3 regions of the Streptomyces sp. NPDC048424 genome follow, and region 1 is predicted to be linked to each of the others. Evidence: riboswitches for the same ligand, from Rfam matches in the RefSeq annotation. Region 1 holds a riboswitch; each other region holds the start of a gene.

The links. A riboswitch is a leader RNA that binds a small molecule or an ion and turns the genes downstream of it on or off. The one in region 1 is predicted to bind cobalamin.
Region 2: it holds a riboswitch for cobalamin, as region 1 does, so the genes downstream of both, metE (5-methyltetrahydropteroyltriglutamate--homocysteine S-methyltransferase) here and AB0D29_RS08875 (DUF4430 domain-containing protein) in region 1, are expected to answer to the same signal.
Region 3: it holds a riboswitch for cobalamin, as region 1 does, so the genes downstream of both, AB0D29_RS20950 (hypothetical protein) here and AB0D29_RS08875 (DUF4430 domain-containing protein) in region 1, are expected to answer to the same signal.

Annotation. Positions count from the first base shown of each region.
Region 1 covers NZ_JBEZKE010000005.1:25,337-31,052, reverse strand. The annotation lists gene AB0D29_RS08895 (SCO0930 family lipoprotein) at 1-542, shown strand, start outside; gene AB0D29_RS08890 (hypothetical protein) at 669-1,229, shown strand; gene AB0D29_RS08885 (alpha/beta hydrolase) at 1,372-2,946, shown strand; gene AB0D29_RS08880 (SRPBCC family protein) at 2,993-3,448, opposite strand; cobalamin riboswitch at 3,577-3,720, shown strand; gene AB0D29_RS08875 (DUF4430 domain-containing protein) at 3,868-4,356, shown strand; gene AB0D29_RS08870 (3-hydroxybutyryl-CoA dehydrogenase) at 4,466-5,353, opposite strand; gene aceB (malate synthase A) at 5,350-5,716, opposite strand, start outside.
Region 2 covers NZ_JBEZKE010000008.1:39,289-45,004, forward strand. The annotation lists gene AB0D29_RS13860 (energy transducer TonB) at 1-749, opposite strand, end outside; gene folP (dihydropteroate synthase) at 746-1,645, opposite strand; partial or broken gene metE (5-methyltetrahydropteroyltriglutamate--homocysteine S-methyltransferase) at 1,826-4,149, opposite strand; cobalamin riboswitch at 4,320-4,541, opposite strand; gene AB0D29_RS13875 (MmgE/PrpD family protein) at 4,730-5,716, shown strand, end outside.
Region 3 covers NZ_JBEZKE010000014.1:37,884-43,599, forward strand. The annotation lists gene AB0D29_RS20945 (prenyltransferase/squalene oxidase repeat-containing protein) at 1-1,006, opposite strand, end outside; cobalamin riboswitch at 1,116-1,254, opposite strand; cobalamin riboswitch at 1,322-1,455, shown strand; gene AB0D29_RS20950 (hypothetical protein) at 1,565-2,971, shown strand; gene AB0D29_RS20955 (nucleotide disphospho-sugar-binding domain-containing protein) at 3,028-4,146, opposite strand; gene AB0D29_RS20960 (VanZ family protein) at 4,333-5,052, shown strand; gene AB0D29_RS20965 (response regulator transcription factor) at 5,040-5,716, shown strand, end outside.

The DNA of each region.
Region 1 (5,716 bases):
GGCAGCTGACGCTCGCGGGATGGCCCGTGTACCGCTACGCGAAGGACACCAAGGCGGGCGACTCCCTCGGCGAGGGCGTCGGCGGAACCTGGCACGTGCTGGGACCGGACGGAAAGCCGGCCGCTCCGGCCAAGAGCGGCGGCGGCGCGGACAGCGGAACGGGCGGCGCGGCGGAGAAGACGGCCGAACTCAGCGTCAACCAGAACGCCCAGCTCGGCCCCATCATCTCGGACGCGGAAGGCCGGACGCTCTACCGGTTCGACAAGGACAGCGCCTGGCCGATGAAAATCGGCTGTGTGGACGGCTGCACGGATACCTGGAAGCCCGCAAAGCCCGTCGACAAGGCAAATGTGACCGGAATTGCCGCCGAATTGGTGGGCAAGGTGAAGCGGCCCGACGGCACCGAGCAATTGACGATCGACTGCTGGCCTGTCTACACGTTCACCGGTGACAAGGAACCCGGGGACATCAGCGGCCACAACAACAAGGGTCTCTGGTTCGCCGTGACCGACAAGGGCAAGAAGGCGAAGGTCACCGGCTAGGACCGGCCCCACCCGGCCCAGCCCCCGGCACACCCCCCGCCCTGCCCGCCCCTCCACGCGTGGTGCCCGGGACCCCTCCCCACCCGGGCACCACGACCCCCGTCCCGACCAGCCAGAGAGGTCGCCATGCCCTTGTCCACCGACCGCCGCACCAAGCGGACGGGCCGGCCACGCGCGACCCTCGTCGCGCTGTGCCTCACGGCCCTCCTGTGCGGCGGCTGCGGCGCCGGGCAGACGGCCGCGCACCGCACCTCGACGTCCGCGGAGCAGGCCTCGGACTCCCCGCGCGGCACCTCGATCGAGGAGATCGCCGCGGCCATCGGCTGTACGGCCGAAGTGAGCGTGGAGGCCGATGAGTTGCGTCAGGGCGGCTGCAAGACCGAACAGGGCGGCCCCTACCGCATGGTCACCTTCGCCGCCGAACAGGGGCTGCGCTCCTGGCTGACCGAGGCCCGGATGTACGGCGGCCTCTACCTGGTCGGGGACCGGTGGGTCGTCACCGCGGGGACGGAGGACGCCCTGGCGGTGGTGCGCGGCCGGCTCGGCGGCGCCCTGGAGAAGGGCGACACGCACGCCGGCCCCTCCGAGCACGCCGGCCCCTCCGAGCACGCCGGCTCCCCGGAGCACGCCGGATCCGCAGAGCCCTCCGAGTCCTCCGCACATGCCGAGCACTCCACCCACCCCTGAACCCCCGTGGCGTGTCGGCCAGTTGTCCTGATTTCAGCTCGTTCGTGAGGAGCACAAGGCACGACCCTTCGGGATGATTCGGGAGGGCCCGCGCGTGCAACAAGGTGGAGCCGTAAGCGACTTCACCGAAAGGAACGCCTTCGTGCTCCTGAAACGCTTCGCACCACTGCTCGCCGCCGCCGGACTCCTCGCGTCCACCGTGCCCCTGCTGTCGGCGACCCAGGCATCGGCCGCCCCCGCCGCGGACCACCTGCGGCAGAAGCCCGCCTGGCACCGTTGCAGCCCCGAGCTGCCGGCCTCGTACGAGTGCGCCACGCTCAAGGTGCCGCTCGACTACCGGCGGCCCGACGGGCGCACGATCGACCTCGCCATATCCCGGATCAAGAGCGAGAACCCGGCCAAGCGGCACGGCGCCATGCTGCTGAACCCCGGTGGCCCCGGCGGTTCCGGGCTCGACCTGCCGCTGATGATGAACGAGGCGATGCCCAAGGAGGTCCGGGACCAGTACGACCTCATCGGCTTCGATCCGCGCGGGGTCGGCGCCAGCTCCCCGATCACCTGTGGACTGGACGAGGCCGAGCAGAACTTCGACCGCGCCTACCGCCCGGAGACCTTCGGCTCCGACGTGACGTGGGCCCACACCGTCGCCGACAAGTGCCGCGAGAAGGCCGGTTCGGTGCTCCCGTACATCACCACCCGCAACACGGCGCGCGACATGGACACGATCCGCGCGGTGCTGGGCGAGCGCAAGCTCTCGTACCTGGGCTACTCGTACGGGACCTACCTCGGCGCGGTGTACTCGCAGATGTTCCCGGACCGCACCGACCGCTTCGTGCTCGACAGCGGTGTGGACCCGCAGCGGATCTGGCGCGGCATGATCCAGGTCTGGGCCACCGAGGCCGAGCCCGCCTTCGCGCGCTGGACGCAGTGGGCGGCGCAGCGGTCGGCGGAGTACGGGCTGGGCGACAGCCCGAGGGCCGTGTCCGAGACGTTCTGGGGGCTGGTGGCGCGCGCCGACAAGGAGCCGATCGACCTCGAGGGCCTGAAGGTCGACGGGGACATGATCCGTGCCGCGCGCGGGGTGTTCTTCTACCCGGCGCAGGCCACTCCCCTGGTCGCGGCCCTGAAGGCCGCGGCCGAGGGCAGGCCGCTGCCCGAGGGCATGACCCTGACGGAGCTGAAGCGGCTGCTGACCGGCGGCGCGGCGGCCGATCCCGCCTCGGACAACGGCACCGCCGTGTTCTGGGCCGTGGTGTGCGGGGACACCGGCAGCTGGCCCCGCTACACCGAGCAGTACGAGCGGGACGCGGCGAAGGACAAGGCCAGGTACCCGCTGTACGGGGACTTCGCGTCCAACATCAAGCCGTGCGCCTTCTGGGACCGGCCGCTCGAGGCGGCCACGCCCATGAACAAGAAGGCGAACGTGCTGACCGTGCAGAACGAGTGGGACTCACAGACCCCGCTCGTCAGCGGCCAGGGCCTGCACCGCGCGCTCAAGGGCTCGCGGATGGTGCTGGCGGCCGGCGGTGAGGGCCACGGCGTGTACCTCGCCGACCCCACCTCCTGCGCCAACGCGCCGGTCCACGCGTACCTGACCACGGGCAAGCTGCCCGCCCAGGACGTGACCTGCCAGAACCCGCCGAGCGGTGAGCGGCAGCGCGGATCCCTGACCCCGTCGAAGCCGCTGCCGATCCCGTCCGGGCCCGGGCGGTTCTGACCGGCCCGGCTTCGGCCTGACACCGGCCTGACACCGGCGGCAGGCGCTACCGGTTCGTGGGGGACGCCTCCGCGGCCGCCTTGATACGGCGGCCGAAGTCGGGGGCGTCCTTGCGTGCGGCGCTCGCCGCGAGGCCGACGAGCAGCTTGCCGATGCCGTGGCCGTGCAGGGTGTTGAAGATCCGGACCCGGGTGCGGCCGTCCGGGAGGGCTTCGAGGTCGTAGCCGCCCTCCGCGGTGACGAGGTTCTTGCTCTGCTCCGTCCAGCGGATCAGGCGCGGCGGGTCGAAGCCGTCGATGCGGAACTCGCGGGCGGTCTTCATCCCGGCGTCCTTGACGGTGCTGCGGAAGACCGTGCCGAGGGCCGTGGGACCGTCCGGGATCCTGGTGATCTCCTGGACGCGCGGGCTGAAATCGGGGTCGTTGCGCCCGTCGGCGAGGTAGGCGAAGACCTCCTCGACCGGCCTGTCGATCTCGACGCTCGCCTCGAACTGTCCGGACATGTCGGCTCCTCGGTGTGGCTACCTGTGATCCACCATCCCAGAACGCCCTCCCTCGCGCGCGCCGACCGGCCGGGGTGCCGACGAGTACCGGTGAGTGCTGGTGGGACCGGGGTGGCTCCCCCTACGATGCCTTTCGTCAGGTACATGCCTGACGTCCAACTGAATGCCTGCGCGACTGGGGAAAGCCGGTGTGATTCCGGCGCTGACCTGCAACCGTGAGCGGCGCATCCGCGCCGCGAGTCGGACCACCCAGCGTGCGGTGCGTACGGCTTCTCACTGTCACGGTCTGCAGCACGAAGCCCTGAGCCCCAGGCTCACCGATCACCCGTGCCCGCTTCCCCGGGCCCGGGGGGACGCGGTGTGCCCGAGGCGATCGGGGCCGCGGCGCACGACCTCGATGCACGCCAGGAAGGCACTTCATGCGCCAGACTCTCGCCCGCCGCGCCCTGATCACCACGGCGGCCCTCGGTCTCGCCCTCGCCACGGCGCCGGCCGTCGCGCACGCCAAGGCCGCCCCGAACACGAACAGAGCGGTCAACGTGTCCCTCACCGTGCAGGGCCCCGACGGGCTGCTGTTCAAGGGGAAGGTCAACACCAAGGGGCACGACGTCACCACGGCGACCGGTGGCACGCACAAGTGCGACGGCACCAACGGGGCCGCGAACCCGACGGCCGTGCCCACCCCGACGGCCGCGCTCGACGACGCCGCGCGCCGGAACTACTTCGGCTGGGACGGCACCTGGTACGCGTCCTTCGACGACTTCTCCGTGGACTCCATCAAGAACGTCAGCGGCGGCGGCTCGGCGTACTGGAGCATATCGGTCAACGGCACGCCGACCCCGGTCGGCGGCTGCCAGTTCAAGCTGCAGGCCGGCGACAAGGTGGCCTTCACCTGGACGTCCTTCTGACGGAGCGTCCCACGACAGGAGCGCGGAGCGGCTCACCGGGCCGCTCCGCGCTCCTTGTCCGTGCCGTCGGGGGTCCCTCAACCCCGCAGCGGCACCACCGGGTCCCTCATCAGCCCCGGTCGTACGTGTGGAACCCGCGGCCGCTCTTGCGGCCCAGCAGCCCCGCCTGGACCATCCGCCGGAGCAGCGGGGGCGGGGCGTAGAGCGGCTCCTTGAACTCCGCGTACAGGGATTCGGCGATGGCGGCGACGGTGTCCAGGCCGATCAGGTCGGCGAGCTTGAGCGGGCCCATCGGGTGGGCGCAGCCCAGCTCCATGCCCGCGTCCACGTCAGCGGCGCTCGCGTACCCGGATTCGGCCATCCGAATGGCGGAGAGCAGGTACGGGACGAGCAGCGCGTTGACGACGAAGCCGGCCCGGTCCTGAGAGCGGACCGTGGTCTTGCCCAGGGTTTCCCGGGCGAAGGATTCGACCGCGGCCAGGGTGTCCGCCGACGTGTGGAGGGAGGAGACCACTTCGACCAGGGGCAGGACGGGGACGGGGTTGAAGAAGTGGAGTCCCACGACCCGGTCGGCGCGGCCGGTGGCCATGCCCAGCCGCATGATCGGGATGGCGGACGTGTTGGTGGCGAGAATGGCTTCGGGGTCCTCGACGATCTTGTCGAGGGCGGTGAAGACCTCGGCCTTGGCCTCGGGGTTCTCGGTGACGGCCTCGATGACCAGTTGCCGGTCGGCGAGGTCCTCCAGGTCTCCGGTGAACACCAGTCGGGCCAGGGCGTCCTCCGCGGTGAACCGGTCCAGTTTGCCCCGCTGGACGGCGCGTTCGAGGGAGACGGCCACCCGCTCGCGGGCGGCGCGGGCCGCGCCGGCATCCGCCTCGGCGACGACGGTGTCGAGCCCGGCGCGGGCGCAGACCTCGGCGATGCCGGCCCCCATCTGTCCGCCGCCGACGACCCCGACGCGCAGGACGCGGGTCGCCCGCCGTGCCGGGGCGCTCACGCGGTCACCTGTACGGCGGCGGTGCGGACCAGGTGACGGGTGTAGGCCTCGGGGGTGAAGAACGCGGGCAGCTGCACCGAGAGCGCGGTGTCGACGAAGACCTCACGGGCTTCGAGGACCAGGGCCTGCGGGTCCTCGGCCTCCAGGGCGGCGCACTCGGCGTCGAGGAGGTCGGTGAGCGTGCGCCGGTCGACGCGGTCGTGGCGGAGCCACTGCCAGATCTGCACGCGTGCGATCTCGGCGGTGGCGGCGTCCTCCATCAGGCCGTTCAGGGCGACGGCGCCGCTGCCGCGCAGCCAGGCGTCGAAGTAGCGCAGGGCCACGGCCACGTTGGAGCGGATGCCCTCGGAGCTCGGCGGAGCG
Region 2 (5,716 bases), on a different contig from region 1:
TCCCCGACGGCGGCCGACAGCCGGTGGAGGGCGTACTCCTCCAGGTCGGCGTCGGGATCGGGTGCGTCGGCGACCAGGTCGAGCGAGACCGCGTCCGCCCGGGCCTCGATCGCCCGGACGATGCGTTTGTCGTGCCGGGAAGTGACCACGAAGCGCAGTGGCACCCCGTCCACCGCGTCGAGGACGAGCTCGGCGATGGTCCGGTGCGTCCGGTAGGTGAGCGCTTCGTCGAGGGCGTCGATCACCACGATGGGCCAGGGATCCGGCGCGAGCCGTTCGAGGGGCCTGCGCACCAGCCGGTCGAACGCCTCGTCGGCGGAGACGCTGGAGATCGCCACCTTCACGCCGATGACCGTTCCCCCGGGGAGCACCGTCTCGGCCAAGGCCGACCCTTCGATGTGCACCTCTCCCTGACGCCCCGACAGCTCGGTGCTGACCCGCATGAGCGCGTCGGCGAACCCCGGGAGGGAGGCGCTGAACTGCTCGGCGAGCGACTCGGCGAACCGCACCGGGTCGCAGGTCCGCCGGTCGTTGGCGCGGCACCGGTGCACTGCGGCGCAGCCGCCGCTGTTGCCCCACAAGTGGTCGACCGCAGCGGACTTGCCGGTTCCCGGCCCACCGGTGAGGAGCAAGTGCCGTGCTCGTGAGTCCGTCCACTCTCCGACGGCGTCCACGAGCCAGGCGCGTCCGATGTAGGCGTTCCCGCCGGAATCCGATCCGGCGTCGCTCTCTCGGCCTTCGCTTGTCACCATCCCAGCATAGGTCCCGCATCAAGGCCGGTGCCGGTGTTGGGACTTGTTCGCGATGCCGGAGGGGTGAGCGCACGAGCGACCCTGACCGCGTCCGCCGTTGCCCGTACGTCGTGGACGCGTACGGCCCATGCGCCCTGGTGTGCGGCGATGGCCGACAGCGCGGCCGTTGCCGCGTCCCGGTGATGGGCCGCAGGCGGCGTCCCGTCCGCGTCCGCCAGGACGTGCCCGAGGAACCGCTTGCGGGAACCGGCGACCAGTACGGGTCGGCCCAGGGCCCGCAGGTCGGCCATCGCGGCCACCAGGCCGAGGTCGTGCCGTGCCTCCTTGGCGAAGCCGAGTCCCGGGTCGACCACGAGCCGCTCGGGGGCGATGCCCGCCGCGACCGCGGCGTCGATGCGGTCACGGAGCTCTGAGACGACCTCGGCCACCACGTCCCCGTAGACGGCACGGCTGTTCATGTCGTGGCTGAATCCGCGCCAGTGCATCAGGACGAAGGGGACGCCGCAGGCTGCCACGGCCGGAATCATGGCGGGGTCGGCCAGGCCCCCGCTGACGTCGTTGACCAGGACCGCGCCCGCCTCGACCGCCCGCCGGGCGACGACGGCGCGCATGGTGTCGACGGACACCAGGACACCCTCGGCCGCCAGCCCCCGCACGACGGGTATGACCCGGCGCAATTCCTCGTGCTCGTCGACGCGGGACGCGCCGGGGCGGGTCGATTCGCCGCCGACGTCGACCAGGTCGGCGCCGTCGGCCACCAGACTCAGGCCGCGCTTGACGGCAGCGGCCGTGTCGAACCAGTGGCCCCCGTCGGAGAACGAGTCCGGGGTCACGTTGACGACGCCCATGACCGCGCAGCGGTCCCAGTCGGGCAGACCCTCGACGGAGCTCATGAGGGGGCTCTCCTTCGCGAGATGTGTCCAGGAACGTCCCGGCTGCGGGATGCGGATGCGGACGCGAAGGAACGACACCCCTCTTGCGACGCGTCCCGCCCGGCGGACGGGGGCGAACCAGCTGCTCAGGCCACCCCGGGTCGGAACATCCGATCACGGATGTTCCGACCCGGATGCGGATCAGACGGCCGTGGTGCCGCTCTCCGCGCGGACCTCGCGCGCCGCGGCGACGAGGTTCTGCAGAGAGGCGCGGGTCTCCGTCCAACCGCGGGTCTTCAGCCCGCAGTCGGGGTTGACCCAGAGCCGCTCCGCCGGGATGGCCTCCAGCCCCTTGCGCAGGAGGGCCGCCGCCTCGGTGGCCGAGGGGATGCGCGGGGAGTGGATGTCCCAGACACCGGGGCCGGCCTCGCGGGGGTAGCCGTGCTCGGCGAGCTCGGTCGCGACCTGCATGTGGGAGCGGGCGGCCTCCAGGCTGATGACGTCGGCGTCGAGGTCGTCGATGGCCTGGACGATGTCGCCGAACTCCGCGTAGCACATGTGGGTGTGGATCTGGGTCTCCGGCCGCACGCCCGAGGTCGTCAGCCGGAAGGACTCCGTGGCCCACGCCAGGTAGTCGGCGTGGCCGTCCGCGCGCAGGGGAAGCGTCTCGCGCAGGGCGGGCTCGTCCACCTGGATCACCGAAGTTCCGGCCGCTTCGAGGTCGTTGACCTCGTCGCGCAGGGCCAGTCCGACCTGGCGGGCGGTCTCGCCGAGCGGCTGGTCGTCGCGTACGAAGGACCAGGCGAGCATGGTGACCGGGCCGGTCAGCATGCCCTTGACCGGCTTGCTCGTCTGTGCCTGAGCGTACGTCGTCCAGCGACCGTCATCGGCTCCGGACGGGAGATGTCCCCGGCCAGGACCGGCGGGCGCACGTAGCGGGTGCCGTAGGACTGGACCCAGCCGTGCTGGGTCGCCAGGTACCCCGTCAGCTGCTCGGCGAAGTACTGGACCATGTCGTTGCGCTCGGGCTCACCGTGCACGAGGACGTCGATGCCCGTCTTCTCCTGGAACGCGAGCACCTCCCGGATCTCGTCCTTGATCCGCTCCTCGTAGCCGGCCGTGCCGATGCGCCCGGCCCGCAGGTCGGCGCGGGCCACGCGCAGCTCGTCGGTCTGCGGGAACGAGCCGATCGTGGTGGTGGGCAGCAGCGGCAGCCCCAGGTGGGCGCGCTGGGCGACCGCGCGGTCGGCGTACGGCTGGGGGCGGCGCCCGTCCGCGTCGGCGATCGCCGCGGTGCGGGCCCGCACCGCGGGATCGTGGGTGATCGGAGAAGTGGCGCGGGAGGCCAGGTCGGCGCGGTTCGCGGCGAGTTCGGCGGTGATCGCGTCGGTGCCCTGGGCGAGGCCGCGGGCGAGCGTGGTGATCTCGTTCGTCTTCTGGCGGGCGAAGGCGAGCCAGCGCCGGACCTGCGGGTCGATGTCGCGCTCGGCGCCCGCGTCCAGCGGCACGTGCAGGAGGGAGCAGGACGCGGAGACGTCGACCCGGTCGGCAAGCCCGAGGAGGGTCCCGAGCGTGGTCAGCGACTTCTGGTAGTCGTTGATCCAGATGTTGCGGCCGTTGACGACACCCGCGACGAGGCGCTTGCCCGGGAGCCCGCCGACCGCCGCGAGGTCGGCGAGGTTGGCGGCGGCGGCATCGGTGAAGTCGAGGGCAAGGCCCTCCACCGGGGCCTTCGCCAGCACCGGAAGTGCTTCACCGAGCCGGTCGAAGTACGAGGCGACGAGCAGCTTCGGGCGCTCCGTGAGGGCGCCGAGCTCCCGGTAGGCGCGGGCCGCGGCGTTCAGCTCGGCCGGAGTGCGGTCCTGGACCAGCGCCGGCTCGTCCAGCTGGACCCACTCGGCACCCGCCGCGCGGAGCTCGGCCAGCACCTGGGCGTAGACGGGCAGCAGCCGGTCCAGGAGGGTGATCGGCTCGAAGTCGGCAGCCACGCCCGGGGCGGGCTTGGCCAGGAGAAGGTAGGTGACCGGGCCCACGAGTACGGGCCGGGCCGCGTGCCCCGAGGCGAGGGCTTCGGTGAGTTCGGCGATCTGCTTGGTGGAGTCGGCGGTGAAGACGGTGTCGGGGCCGAGCTCGGGGACCAGGTAGTGGTAGTTCGTGTCGAACCACTTGGTCATCTCCAGCGGGGCCACGTCCTGCGTGCCGCGCGCCATCGCGAAGTAGCCGTCCAGGGCGTCGGCCTCGACGGCGGCCCGGTGGCGGGTGGGGATGGCACCGACCATGACCGTGGTGTCCAGGACGTGGTCGTAGTACGAGAAGTCTCCGGTCGGGACCTCGGTGATGCCGGCTTCGGCCAGCTGGGCCCGGTTGGCCCGGCGCAGCTCGTGGGCGGTCTCCCGGAGGGTGTCCGCGGTGACGCGCCCCTTCCAGTAGCCCTCGATCGCCTTCTTCAGTTCGCGGTTCTGACCCTGGCGGGGGTAGCCGTACACGGTGGCCTGTACTGCCGCGGCTGCGGACTCGGTGGTCACGGAACTCTCCTTCGCGAGCGTGTCTCCATGGACCCGGTGGGGGCCGAGGGCGCGAAGGGTGCGGGAACGGGCGGACCGCCGGGTCACGTACGTCCGGGTACGCGACGGGGAGGTTCCGCCTGAAAGCACGCCGACCCGCCCACGAGGTCACCGGGAAACCGGGCGCGATCGTTCGCACTCGGGCAACGGGCAGGTCTTCGGACTCGTGGGCACGCCGGCCACTCGGGCAGGCACCTACTGGCCGTCGCTTCCCAGACCCGTCCGGGTCCAGTGCGTATGACGGCGGTCGTTCCCACTTACCGCTGCGGGGCAGTCCCGGATTCCCACCGGGTTCCCTCTTACGACGCATCCCGCCTGGCGGACGGGGGCGAACCAGCTGCGAGGTCCACACTAGGCCGCCGAACTAAAGAATGGGCAGAGCGTTCCAGATATCGGACGTCGAAACGAGATCATCCGCTCGTGAACGCCGGGTAGTGATTCCGCAGCTCGGAGCTGTCCACCCGGCTCCGAAAGCGGGGAAGGGTGAGACATCGAAGCGTCCGATTTCCGCACGCGCCGATTTCCGCACCCGAGGAGTTCCGTGATCGAGCACGAGGTACGCGTCCATCCCAGCGCCGACCGTCTCCCGCGCGAGGAACAGCTTGCCTGGAAGCTCGCCGAGACGGCCACCGGTACCGAGCGGGCCCCCGCCCTCGATCGCCGGGCTGCCGACATGGCGGTCAACCGGATCGTGGACAACGCCTCCGTGGCCGTGGCGTCCCTCCTGCGCCGCCCCGTCGCGGTGGCCCGGGCCCAGGCCGCACCCCACCGGGCGGCGCCCGGAGGTTCCGTCTTCGGCCTGCCGCCGCAGGTGCGGGTCTCCCCCGAGTGGGCGGCCTGGGCCAACGGCACGGCCGTGCGCGAGCTGGACTTCCACGACACCTTCCTGGCCGCCGACTACTCCCACCCGGGCGACAACATCCCGCCGCTGCTGGCCGTCGCCCAGCACGCCGGCCGCTCGGGCGCCGACCTGCTGCGCGGGATCATCGCCGCCTACGAGGTGCACGTCGCCCTGGTCCGGGGCATCTGCCTGCACGAGCACCGCATCGACCACGTGGCCCACCTCGGCGCCGCCACCGCCGGCGGGCTCGGCGCCCTGCTGGACCTCGACACCGCGACCGTCTACCAGGCGGTCCAGCAGGCCGTGCACACCACGACCGCGACGCGGCAGTCCCGTAAGGGCGAGATCTCCAGCTGGAAGGCGTACGCCCCCGCCTTCGCCGGCAAAACCGCGATCGAGGCCGTCGACCGGGCGATGCGCGGGGAGGGCTCCCCCTCCCCCGTCTACGAGGGCGAGGACGGTTTCCTCGCCTGGATGCTGAACGGCCCGCAGGCCTCCTACCGCGTCTCGCTGCCCGCCCCGGGGGAGCCCCGGCGGGCGATCCTCGACACTTACACGAAGGAGTACTCCGCCGAGTACCAAGCCCAGGCGATCATCGACCTGGCCCGTCGGATGCGGGAGAAGACCGGCCCGACCTCCGGGATCCGCGAGGTCGTCCTCCACACCAGCCACCACACCCACCACGTG
Region 3 (5,716 bases), on a different contig from region 1:
TCATGCAGCCGGGGACCGGCTCGGGGGCTTCGACGCCGCTCGTGCAGACGTACTTCACGAGGTCGCCGAGCAGGTCGCGCCCGCCGAAGGCGCGGGGGTCCTTGCCGGTGGCCTCGGCGACGAGCGCGAGCCGGGCCGCGGCGGTGGCGTCCGGGGCCTGGTCCTTGCCGGCCGGGTACGCGTACGCCTGCGTGTGCGCGGGCGTGGCGAGGAAGGCGGCGGCCTTCTGTGCGGCCGGACTCTTGGGGTCGACCGCGGCCAGGGCGTAGACCACCTCGGTGGTGGCCGGGTAGTCCGGATCGGTGGAGTCCGCCTTGACGACGCGCTCACCGTCGATCAGCTTCCCGGTCAGCCAGCGGGTGGCGGCGGGGAGGTCGACCGCGCCCGGCGGTACGTCCGGCGGCTTCGGGCCGGTGGGGTCCGGCTTGGGGCCCCCACCGCCGGCCCGCACGTCGTCGGGGGAGAAGGTGGGCTTGCCGGAGGTGCCGCCGACGTCGGTCCCGCCGAACACCCAGGCGTCCACGTCACCGGGCTTCGGCTCGCGGGACTTCGCGCCGAGGGAGCTGTAGGTCCACTTCTGGTCGCCGGGCGAGGCGTGCCAGTACGACCAGTAGGCGGTGGCCTGCGGGGTGAGGACGCAGTCCTCCTTGTCCGCGGTGGGGTACTCCGTACCGGAGTTGAAGGCGCCGAAGCCGAGGCGGCAGACGAAGGCGTCACCGTCGTGCCGGGTGCCGACCGTGGTGAACCCGGCCGTGTGCAGCAGCTCGTAGCCCGTCGTGGGGGTGGTGTCGCAGCCCCGCTCGACCTTGCCGCCGAAGGGGCCGAAGTCGACGGCCACGACCGCGCCGGCGGTGGCCGTGCACTGCTCGACGGGGTCGGCGTTCGCGGAGGTGGGCGCCGTCAGGAACGCCACTCCCGCACCGACGGTCAGGAACGCCGCCGTTGCCAGGGACAGCAGCCGCCGTCTGGTGTGCGTACGCCGTTCGTCCCGCTGTTCGGTCCCCACCGCGGCCCTCGTCTCTGCCGGGCGGCTGCGTGCGTGGCGATGCGCCCCCGGCACGGCTGGGCTCGTGGGGGAGCGGAGACGACCACGCCGTAGTCCGCGACGGCGTTCTTCGTACAGATGACTGCACACCAGGTGTTCCGACTCGCCCGGCGGGTGCCGGGCCTACGGTTGCGGGTCAGCGCCGGACTTCGACCGGCTTCCCCTGGTGCTGAGTTCTTGTCAGGCGGAGTGCAACACGGGCCGAGGCAGGGCGTCAAGGTGGCGTGTGTCTCACCGCAACCGTCGTTCGGATCGCTGCCGGGACGGCTGGCGGACCCCTGATCACTCGGGTAGCGTCCAGGGCTGCCACATGGGGGAACCTGGTGAGAATCCGGGGCTGACGCGCAGCGGTGTGGGACGGCGGGGGCCGTTCCCGAGCCCGAATGCCCACGCGGCAACGCAGCACCGAGAAGCCGTACCACGCGTTCCGGACGGCGGCCTCCGCCATGCCCGCCCGCGTCCGAACGGGCCGGGACGGAGCAGGGACCCGCCGGCGTCCGCCGATTCCAGGAGCAGGCCATGTCCCGTCCCCGTACCTCCCGCCGCCTCGCGCTCGCGGTGCCCGCCGCGCTCGGCGCCTTCGCCCTCACCGCGCTGCCCGCCTTCGCGACCTCGACGCCCGCGCAGATCGCCACGTCCAAGACCAACGGCGTCGCCTACCTCAAGTCCCTGCAGGCGGCGGACGGTTCGTACGCCGGCTCGGGGCTGTCCAACGAGTGGGCGTTCAGCGCCTTCGCCGCGGCCGGTACGGCGGTCGTCGACGTCGCCCCGGGCGGTGACACGACGAAGAACGCCCGGACCGTCTACCGCAACCTGATCTCCACGTCCGGCTGGCCGTCCGCCACCCCGGTCGTCACCGACTACGAGCGCGGCACGCTGAACGCGTACGCGGCGGGCATCGACCCGGCGCGCGTCTCGGACTCGAGGAACCTCATAGCGAACGTCTACTCCTACTGGCAGACCGCCGAGGCGGGCTACTTCGGCCCGTCCGGCAACTTCAACGGCACCGTCTTCGCGGCCCTCTCGCTGGGCGGCGCCAAGACCCAGGCCGGCGGCACCCGGATCCCGCAGGCGCTGACCGACTCGATCGTCACCCGCATCCGCGCCAATCAGCACAACGACGGCGGGTGGACCTTCAGCAAGGCCGAGGGCAACCCCACGGCGCTGGCCACCGCGGGCGACGTCGACATGACCGGTGCGGCGATGGCGGCCCTCTGCGTCTCGGGCGTCCCCAACACCGACGCCGACGTGGTCCAGGGGAAGAACTTCCTCAAGGGCAGGCTCGCCACCACCGGCGCCTTCAACTCCATGTACGGGGTCAACACCAGCTCCAACGGCTGGGGCGTCGCCGGGCTCAACGCCTGCGGCATCAACCCGCAGACCGGAGACTTCCTCACCGCCTCCAACAAGACCCCGATCGACTTCCTGCTCGCCAACCAGTACAACCCGGCGGGCGGCTTCAAGTACAAGCCGGCCGACACCACCCCGTCCCCCTACTCCTCCATCGACTCCCTGCGCGCCGTCGCCGGCGGCTTCACCGCCGCCCCGCCGGTCCCGGTCACCCCCGGCGCCCCGCAGTGGGTCGCCCAGTCCACCTTCACCGCCGGTACGGCCACCAAGCTGGCCCTCACCGTCGACGACGGCGCCGGCGGCCTGAAGGTCTGCTCCGTCGCCTTCACCCCGACCGGCACGACCACCACCCTCGGTGACGTCCTGAACGCGGCCACCACCGGGGCCACCCCGGCCGGCTGCGTCACCAGCGTGACCCCCTCGTCGGGCACCGGCACGATCACCGCCGTCAACGGCAAGGCCAACAGCGGCTCCAACACCTGGAAGGTCAGCGTCGACGGCTCCGCCTTCGCCGGCGCCGCCCGCAACAAGGTGATCAACGTGGGCGACACCATCGCCCTGCGCTGGGGCGCCTGATCCCTCCCGGGTGCGTGGCCCGTACGGAGCCACGCACCCGGCCCTGAGGACCGGCGTTACCGGAGGGCCTCGAAGGAGGCGACCAGGTCGGTGGGGGAGGGGAGTGCGGATATCTCGGCCTGGGTGGTGGCGGCGGCCTTGCGGAGGTCCTCGTCGGTGAGGAGCCGGCTGAGCAGGCCGGCGTCCACGCTGTCGCCGCTCGCGCGCAGGGCGAAGCCCAGGCCCGTCGCGGCGTCGACGTTGATGAAGTGATCGGCGCCCTGCGGGAGGATCAGCTGGGGGACGCCCCGGGCGGCGGCGGTGAGCATGGTGCCGGAGCCGCCGTGGTGCACGACCGCGTCGGCGGTGTCCAGCAGCTGGGCCAGCGGCACCCAGGGCAGGGGGCGGACATTGGCGGGGAGGGTGCCGAGCGGGCCGAGGTCGGTGTCGCCCACGGCGAGCAGGAACTCGGCGTCGACGGAGGCGGCTTCGGCTATCACCCGGCTGACCGGGTCGACGCCCGCGAAGGCGGTCACCACCGTACCGAGGGTGACGGCGATCCGGGGCCGGGAGCCCCGGGCCACCAGATCGCCGGGCACCGTGCCGCCGCCGTTGTACGGCACGTAGCGGACCCGCAGGCCGGTGCCGTCCCCGCCGAGGGAGGCGGGCACGACGTCGAGGACGGTACGGGTCGCCGGTCCTTCGAGCCCACGGGCCCGGTACTCGTCCGCCAGGACGTCGGCGAGCCGGCCGACCATGTCGAAGCCGGACATCACGCCGAAGTTGTGCACCACGGCGGGTATCCCGAGGGCCGCCGAGACCAGGGGTGCGGCGGCCTGGAAGGCGGCGTGGACGATGAGGTCCGGCTGCCAGGCGGTGGCGACCGCGAACAGGCCGTCGATGGTGACCCGGCTGTGCTCCGCGAAGCCGGCGGCGGCCTGCCTCTGGAGGTCCTCCGGGCTCTCGCCGTCCGTGACGAACTGCGGCTCGTCGCCGTCCGAGGCGCGCCGGAAGGCCTCCATCAGCGTCGAGCCGTCGCCGATCTCGACGGTGGGGATGCCGGTCTGCCGCAGCTGGTCGAGCGGGGCCGAACCGGCGAACAGCACCTCGTGCCCGGCGGCCTGGAGCGCCTGGGCGGTCGGCACCATCGGGAACAGGTGGCCTGCGGCAGCGGGGCCGGTGAACAGTACGCGCACGGCGTTACTCCTTGGGTGGAGCTCCTTGATTCTTCTTCCAGACCGTCGAACGTGCGTGCCGCCGCGTCAGTTTCCGCTGGGGTGGGCGAAATTCAGCCGATTCTGATCCTCGCGGACCGGTGCATATCGTGGACGTATCGAAAATCGCATACGCCCCTGCAACGGCCCTCCGTCTCCAATGAGGGCATGAACCACACCGCATCCCTGTCGGCACCGTCCCGCCGCGCGCGCAGGACCGTGCTCCTCGGCCTGGCGGTCCTCGCCCTGGCGAGCGCCCTGTTCGTCGTACGGCGGCCGCTCATGATGTCCGCTCCGACGTGCATGGCAGGGCGGTGGCACGGCTGCTTCGACACGTTCAACGGTGTGGTGCTCATGACACTGGTCGCACTGCCGTTGGCCGTGCTGGTGGCGTGGGCGTCGGCCCGCCGGCGGCGTGCCGCCGGCATCGCGTCGCCGTGGCGGACGTCGCTGGCCGAGGTGGGCATCGTCCACGGGACGGTGCCGTTCGTATGGATGACCATGATGCCGGGCTCCGGGGCCGGCATCGTCCCCGGCCGGGTGAGCCTGGTACCGCTGCGGGACCTGGTCACGATGGGGGCCCTCGGGACCGTCGGCAACCTGCTGGTCTTCGCGGCGCTGGGGTTCTTCGCCCCGATGCGGTTCGCCGCACTGGCGTCCCTGCCCCGGATCCTGGCGCTCGGAGCGGGCTGCTCGGTCCTGATCGAGACCGCACAGTACGTCCTGCGGCTGGACCGGGTGTCCTCCGTGGACGACGTCCTCGTCAACGCCACCGGCGCCGCACTGGCCGCGCTGGCATCGCGCCGCTGGTGGCGCACACCTCCCGCACGCCTGAGCAGACGCCTGCGACCTGTCCTGTTGCTTAGGCTTCAGCCATGCGCGTACTGATCGTGGAGGACGAGCCCTACCTGGCGGAAGCGGTCCGTGACGGTCTGCGCCTGGAGGCGATCGCCGCCGACATCGCCGGCGACGGCGACTCGGCCCTGGAACTGCTCAGCGTCAACTCCTACGACCTCGCGGTCCTCGACCGCGACATCCCCGGCCCCTCCGGCGACGAGGTCGCCCGGCGCATCGTCGCCTCCGGCAGCGGCATCCCGATCCTGATGCTCACCGCCGCCGACCGGATCGACGACAAGGCCTCCGGCTTCGAGCTCGGCGCCGACGACTACCTCACCAAACCGTTCGAGCTGCGGGAGCTCGTCCTGCGGCTGAGGGCGCTCGACCGCAGACGCGGGTACGCCCGGCCCCCGGTCCGCGAGATCGCGGGACTACGGGTCGACCCCTTCCGCCGGGAGGTCTTCCGCGACGGGCGCTACGTCGCGCTCACCCGCAAACAGTTCGCCGTGCTGGAAGTCCTCGTCGCCGCCGAAGGCGGGGTCGTGAGCGCCGAAGAGCTGCTGGAACGGGCCTGGGACGAGAACGTCGACCCCCTCACCAACGCCGTGCGCATCACCGTCTCCGCCTTGCGCAAACGGCTCGGCGAACCATGGGCCATCGCCACCGTGCCCGGCGTCGGCTATCGCATCGACACGAGCCCGGAGGCCGGACGCGA